DNA from 2 places in the Pallidibacillus thermolactis genome. Region 2 is predicted to be linked to the other one. Evidence: a T-box and tRNA genes for the amino acid it is inferred to sense, from the RefSeq annotation. Region 2 holds a T-box; the other holds one or more tRNA genes.
The links. A T-box is a leader RNA that pairs with one kind of tRNA and senses whether it is charged. The one in region 2 lies ahead of ileS (isoleucine--tRNA ligase), so its partner is inferred to be a tRNA-Ile.

Region 1: it has a tRNA-Ile gene. The T-box ahead of ileS (isoleucine--tRNA ligase) is inferred to sense a tRNA for this amino acid. The anticodon was not compared.

What each region holds. Positions count from the first base shown of each region.
Region 1 is NZ_JAOUSE010000028.1:82-3,550, forward strand. Features, by position in the region: rRNA gene rrf (5S ribosomal RNA) at 112-227, shown strand; tRNA gene OEV82_RS09700 (tRNA-Val) at 232-304, shown strand; tRNA gene OEV82_RS09705 (tRNA-Thr) at 319-394, shown strand; tRNA gene OEV82_RS09710 (tRNA-Lys) at 415-490, shown strand; tRNA gene OEV82_RS09715 (tRNA-Leu) at 494-575, shown strand; tRNA gene OEV82_RS09720 (tRNA-Gly) at 589-663, shown strand; tRNA gene OEV82_RS09725 (tRNA-Leu) at 674-762, shown strand; tRNA gene OEV82_RS09730 (tRNA-Arg) at 776-849, shown strand; tRNA gene OEV82_RS09735 (tRNA-Pro) at 859-932, shown strand; tRNA gene OEV82_RS09740 (tRNA-Ala) at 960-1,035, shown strand; tRNA gene OEV82_RS09745 (tRNA-Met) at 1,057-1,130, shown strand; tRNA gene OEV82_RS09750 (tRNA-Ile) at 1,142-1,218, shown strand; tRNA gene OEV82_RS09755 (tRNA-Ser) at 1,231-1,323, shown strand; tRNA gene OEV82_RS09760 (tRNA-Met) at 1,356-1,429, shown strand; tRNA gene OEV82_RS09765 (tRNA-Asp) at 1,434-1,510, shown strand; tRNA gene OEV82_RS09770 (tRNA-Phe) at 1,530-1,605, shown strand; tRNA gene OEV82_RS09775 (tRNA-Gly) at 1,621-1,694, shown strand; tRNA gene OEV82_RS09780 (tRNA-Ile) at 1,700-1,773, shown strand; tRNA gene OEV82_RS09785 (tRNA-Asn) at 1,792-1,866, shown strand; tRNA gene OEV82_RS09790 (tRNA-Ser) at 1,870-1,962, shown strand; tRNA gene OEV82_RS09795 (tRNA-Glu) at 1,970-2,041, shown strand; partial or broken gene OEV82_RS09800 (shikimate kinase) at 2,074-2,737, opposite strand; gene OEV82_RS09805 (1,4-dihydroxy-2-naphthoate polyprenyltransferase) at 2,919-3,469, opposite strand, start outside.
Region 2 is NZ_JAOUSE010000002.1:162,617-166,085, forward strand. Features, by position in the region: gene ileS (isoleucine--tRNA ligase) at 1-1,528, opposite strand, end outside; T-box leader at 1,639-1,852, opposite strand; gene OEV82_RS01665 (DivIVA domain-containing protein) at 1,931-2,461, opposite strand; gene OEV82_RS01670 (YlmH family RNA-binding protein) at 2,551-3,324, opposite strand; gene OEV82_RS01675 (YggT family protein) at 3,337-3,469, opposite strand, start outside.

The DNA of each region.
Region 1 (3,469 bases), on a different contig from region 2:
GACAATAACTTGGTTTACTTGCCTTGCGTTATCTAGTTTTGAAAGAATGAAAAATTTCTTCTTGAAATTTTAAAAAAAACATGTATAATAATACTTGTCCTAACCAATTTGTTTGGTGACGATAGCGAGAAGGTCACACCCGTTCCCATCCCGAACACGGAAGTTAAGCTTCTCAGCGCCGATGGTAGTGAAGGGTTTCCCTTTGCGAGAGTAGGACGTTGCCAGACTCTAGGAGGATTAGCTCAGCTGGGAGAGCACCTGCCTTACAAGCAGGGGGTCGGCGGTTCGATCCCGTCATCCTCCATATTTAATTGATATGCCGGCCTAGCTCAATTGGTAGAGCAACTGACTTGTAATCAGTAGGTTGGGGGTTCGAGTCCTCTGGCCGGCACCAGTTTAAACATATAGTAAGACGAGCCGTTAGCTCAGTCGGTAGAGCATCTGACTTTTAATCAGAGGGTCAGAGGTTCGAATCCTCTACGGCTCACCATTTGCGGGTGTGGCGGAATTGGCAGACGCACCAGACTTAGGATCTGGCGCCGTAAGGCGTGGGGGTTCGACTCCCTTCACCCGCATCAAAAAAACAACGCGGAAGTAGTTCAGTGGTAGAACATCACCTTGCCAAGGTGGGGGTCGCGGGTTCGAATCCCGTCTTCCGCTCCATAATCAACTCGCCGGGGTGGCGGAATTGGCAGACGCACAGGACTTAAAATCCTGCGGTAGGTGACTACCGTACCGGTTCGACTCCGGTCCTCGGCACCATTTCATTAATTATGCGCCCGTAGCTCAATTGGATAGAGCGTTTGACTACGGATCAAAAGGTTAGGGGTTCGACTCCTCTCGGGCGCGCTTATGTTACGGGAAGTAGCTCAGCTTGGTAGAGCACTTGGTTTGGGACCAAGGGGTCGCAGGTTCGAATCCTGTCTTCCCGATAGATAAAAAGACACATTATTATAAATGGGGCCTTAGCTCAGCTGGGAGAGCGCCTGCTTTGCACGCAGGAGGTCAGCGGTTCGATCCCGCTAGGCTCCACCATTAATGAGTAATATAGTCCATGGCGGCGTAGCTCAGCTGGCTAGAGCGTACGGTTCATACCCGTGAGGTCGGGGGTTCGATTCCCTCCGCCGCTACTATAATACAAGGACCTTTAGCTCAGCTGGTTAGAGCAGACGGCTCATAACCGTCCGGTCGTAGGTTCGAGTCCTACAAGGTCCACCATATTATCTTTTTGGAGGAATACCCAAGTCTGGCTGAAGGGATCGGTCTTGAAAACCGACAGGCGGGTCAAACCGCGCGGGGGTTCGAATCCCTCTTCCTCCACCATAATATATTAGCGAACAGAGAAATATTATTACCGCGGGGTGGAGCAGTCTGGTAGCTCGTCGGGCTCATAACCCGAAGGTCGTAGGTTCAAATCCTACCCCCGCAATATTGGTCCGGTAGTTCAGTTGGTTAGAATGCCTGCCTGTCACGCAGGAGGTCGCGGGTTCGAGTCCCGTCCGGACCGCCATTAAAACAAATATCCTTACGGTTCGGTAGCTCAGTCGGTAGAGCAATGGACTGAAAATCCATGTGTCGGCGGTTCGATTCCGCCCCGAACCACCATTTTAATTCAGTTATGCGGGTGTAGTTTAGTGGTAAAACCACAGCCTTCCAAGCTGTTGTCGAGGGTTCGATTCCCTTCACCCGCTCCATAAATGGGCCTGTAGCTCAGTCGGTTAGAGCGCACGCCTGATAAGCGTGAGGTCGGTGGTTCGAGTCCACTCAGGCCCATCAGAAAAAATATATTATTCCGCAGTAGCTCAGTGGTAGAGCAATCGGCTGTTAACCGATCGGTCGTAGGTTCGAATCCTACCTGCGGAGCCAGATGGAGAAGTACTCAAGTGGCTGAAGAGGACGGTTTGCTAAACCGTTAGACCGGGTTTATCCGGTGCGTGGGTTCGAATCCCACCTTCTCCACCATTATTTTGGCCCCTTGGTCAAGTGGTTAAGACACCGCCCTTTCACGGCGGTAACACGGGTTCGAATCCCGTAGGGGTCATTGAAAAAGCACTTCCCAATAGGAAGTGCTTTTTATTTGATTCTAGAGTAGTTATTGTCTTTTTTGGGGATCATTTTATGTATTCTTATAAAAAAATGAAATCGTTTTGAGATCATTTTTGCTGTCTCAATTGGTGTCCGATTTGTATTATTGATTTTTATATAATTTTTCTTGTTATTTCGCCTTTATAAGAATTTAATCTATGACTTTTCATTGTTTCAAGTAATTCTCTTTCAGATCTTTCAATATTTCTTTTTGTGGGCTTTTCTTTTAATCGATATGGACTTTTATTTCTATTTATGGGTTCATTTATATCAGCTTCTAATTCTACGAAATATACTTCTACTCCTTTTTCTTCAAAAATTTTACAGATGTTCTCTACAAGCTTTCAATCTTCTTTCTATCAAAAGCCCATACATAAGTGAATATTAAACCTGGTTGGTTAGTTTTTGCAAAGGCTTTAAAAATCTCAGTTCGAAATGAATCTGATAGTTTCCACATTATTGGACTAATCCAAAAAACGGTTCGAGCCATTCTATCGTAAGATGATTGTGAAATTATTTAAAAGCCGTTAATTTTTTTTATTTTTTTCCAACTGTCATTTTTGCCAACTGCTTGTGGACCAAATATAAGTACAAATTTATTATTTTCGCCCCTAAAATGTCCGTTGTGAAATCTTGTAAAATTAAAAAGCAAAAAAAGTTCTAATAATTATACTAATAAATAAAATACAAACAATTGTGAGATTGTGATATGGGAAATCAATTTCTCTAAATAGAAGATGAACTATAAATACATTAATTGCGAAACATTTATAGACAATATGCTATCTATATCTAACCAAATTAAAACAGCAGTCTAAGAATAGACTGCTGTTTTAGAATATAAATGAGATAATAAATCCAATTGATAATAAAAATCCAAAGAACGTATTCGTCTGTGCTGTTGCTTTCATTGCTGGCATCATTTCAATAGGTTCTGTTTTACCCATGAACCCTTTTACAGCTTTGTATGCTTTTGGAATACTTAGTAATACAATGAGAAGCCATGGAGTTAAATGATTGAATATGATTAAACCGATAATCCAAATATAGGAGATGAAGAAACTAGCTGCCATAATTTTTAATGCATTATCTCTACCGAGTAATACAGGCAAAGTTTTTCTTCCAAATTCCTTATCACCTTTAACATCGCGAATATTATTTGATAGATTAATAACCCCAATTAATATCGTTGTTGGGATTGATACTAAGATGGCAGTTGTTGTAATCGTACCAGTTTGAATAAAATAGGAAATTAAAATAATATTAATTCCCATAAATAAACCGGACATAATTTCGCCAAGTGGAGTAGATGAAATAGGTAATGGACCACCTGTATATAGATATCCAACTAAAATTGAAATAACTCCAACTAAAGCAATCCACC
Region 2 (3,469 bases):
CTGGATGAGTAAAGCCTTCAGGAAGTAAATCTTTTGCTTCACGTTCAAACCAAACGTTTGAACCATGTTCTTCAAATAATTTCGCCACATGTTCAATGGTTTCTTCAGTAATAATGGCTTCTCCATTTTCCGCATAAAAGACTGGAATAGGTACACCCCATACCCGTTGACGAGAAATACACCAATCACCACGGTCGCGGATCATGTTATATAGTCTTGTTTCGCCCCATTGATTATACCAAGTAACATTTTGAATTTCTTTTAGCAATTGTTCACGAATCGGTTCAATGGATGCGAACCATTGTGGTGTAGCACGGAAAATAACAGGTTTTTTCGTACGCCAATCATGCGGATAGGAGTGAGTAATGAAATTCAGTTTTAATAAAGCCCCTACTTCTTTTAGTTTTTCTGTAATGGCTTTATTTGCTTTATCGTAAAAAAGTCCTTCAAATCCTGGTGCTTCTTCCGTCAAATGTCCTTTTTCATCGACCGGTGCTAAAACACCTAAATTATATTTTTGACCAATATAGAAGTCGTCTTCCCCGTGTCCCGGAGCGGTATGAACGGCTCCTGTACCTGCATCTAAAGTGACGTGTTCACCGCACATCACAAGAGAATCACGATCATAAATCGGATGTTTTGCAACGACGTATTCTAACTCTTTTCCTTTCACTGTTTGAACAACTTTATAGTCTGTCCATTCAATTTCTTCTGCCACAGTTTTTAATAAATCTTCAGCAATTAGGAATTTACGGTCCCCAACGTTTACAACAATATAGTTAAACTCAGGGTGAACAGAAATACCTAAGTTAGCTGGAATTGTCCATGGTGTCGTTGTCCAAATCACAATTTCAGTATCATTATCTAAAACACCTTTTCCATCTTTTACTGGGAAAGCAACATAAATCGATGGTGAACGTACATCTTTATATTCAATTTCCGCTTCAGCAAGAGCTGATTCAGAAGATGGAGACCAATAAACAGGTTTAGAACCTTTATAGATTAAACCTTTTTTCGCCATTTCACCAAAAACGCGAATCTGTTGTGCTTCAAATGTTGGATGAAGCGTTAAATATGGATTTTCCCAGTCTCCTCGAATACCAAGGCTTTTAAATCCTTTTCGTTGAATATCAATTTGTTCGTAAGCATATTGTTCACAAAGTTTCCGGAACTCAGAAACAGTCATTTCTTTCCGATTAACACCTTTTTTCGTTAATTCTTGTTCAATCGGAAGACCATGTGTATCCCATCCTGGAACATATGGCGCATCATAGCCTAACATTGACCTTGAACGTACGATGATGTCTTTTAAGACTTTATTTAAGGCATGCCCCATATGAAGACTACCGTTCGCATATGGTGGTCCATCATGAAGAACGTATTTTTGGCGTCCATTCGTCCGTTCTTGTACTTTTTTATAAATGTTCATTTCTTCCCATTTCGCCTGAATTTCAGGTTCTTTTTTCGTTAAATTCCCTCGCATTGGAAACTTTGTTTTTGGCATTAATAATGTTTCTTTATAATCCAAATCTCTTACACCTTCCTTTTATTATCTTCATTCATCATTAACCATTTAAAGAAATTCTAATCATTTGTAATCATAACGATTTTACAATAATAGAAAAACCTTCTCATCCCCTTTGGGACGAGAAGGTTTTTCCCGCGGTACCACCCAAATAGGCAAAAATTGCCCACTTGTATATAATAACGTGTAGTCACGCTTGTACTTACTATTACTTCAGCACAAGAACTCCAGGGTGATGTTCCAACTTCCCTTTTAACCGGACTCCCACCATCACCGGCTCGCTAAGTAAAAGAGTTGAAGTCGTACTGTCCCTATCTTCGTTTCATAATATGAAATTTTCCCCATTAAAATATTGTATAACGAATTATATGCAATATTTACTCATTCGTCAATACTTTTCATGTTTTAGTTATTTTGTGTGCTAAAATGTAATTCTTCTTCAGCAATTGACTTTAACTCTGTCGCATCAATATCAAATTCCATTAATTGATCCCAATCTTTACTATTGACCATTTCAAGCTGAGCCTCGATCAACATTTTAAATCGGTTACGGAAAACTTTTGATTGCTTCTTCAAATCTTCTATTTCCAACGCAATTTTTCTTGCTTTTGAAAGTGCCTCATTAACAATACGATCCGCATTTTTTTCTGCCTCACGTATAATTAATTTCGCCTCTTTTTGTGCATTGCTTTTTACTTCTTCTGCAGCTTCTTGAGCAACAAGGATTGATTTGTTTAATGTTTCCTCAATATTACTGAAGTGTTTTAATTTTTCTTCTAAATCCTTTACACGTTCTTCTAAATCCTTTTTGTCGCGAATGATGATCTCATAATCTTTAATTACTTGGTCTAAAAATTCATTTACCTCATCTTCGTCGTAACCTCGAAAAGACTTGGAAAATTCTTTGTTATGTATATCTAACGGCGTTAACGGCATAAAGCCACCTCCAAAGTAAGATCATATTATTTTATATTATAAACTATTTTTCGACAGTTTGTGATAATTTTCCTGCTAAACGATTAGATTTAATGAAAAAATTCAAGTGTGATCCGCCACTTATTTTTTCTCGTTTGTTCCCCTATTGAGGCTAATTTCATACGTCCAATTTTTCTAGCAGAAATTAGATCTCCTTCTTGTAATTGATATGACGGTGATTCGACTATTTTAAAATTCACTTTCACCTGTCCATTTTCAATTAACTTTTGTGCTTTTTCACGAGAAAGACGACTTGCCGTCGATAAAACTGCATCTAACCGTAAAGAAGAAACAGTAAAATCATGTTCTTCCGTTTGTTCATTTACCTGTATAGCTTGAGATAAAGAACATGCTTCGAGCCTAACTTTCGCTTTACCAACGTGATGAAAATGTAAGCGAACATAGTCTGCAATTTCTTTTGCACAAAGGAATTGACTGCGTTTTTGCTCCATTAAAATATCACCAAATTTTTCCCTTTTTAAGCCTATCCCCATTAAACTCCCTAAAATTTTCGGATGGGTCAGTTGAATAAATTTTTCTGGGTAATGAATTTCAAATAATTGAATTTGAAATTCGTCTTCATTTGGTTGTAAATAATCTGGATATAGAAGCGCGCGTTTACGTTCCGCACCTTGAATTCCACCGAAAAATTGAACCTTACATTCTCCATTATGACCAACAATGGATTGAACAATAAACTGTTCCCGCGGATCTAAAAAATCGGTTAATTTTGGCGCGTAGTTCATTTCAACGTAACTTTTCCAAGTGAGCACTTGGTCAATAAATTCTTTTTCTTCTAGGCGGAAATGTTGATATATTGACATGCTGACTCCTTATTAAAAAATCATGATTAGAAGTTGGATCAAACCAATTTTAGCAAATTGAAGAACTAAAATCGCAACAATTGGTGATAAATCAAACATACCTAAAGGCGGAATAAATCTTCTAAATGGCTCTAAATAAGGTTCT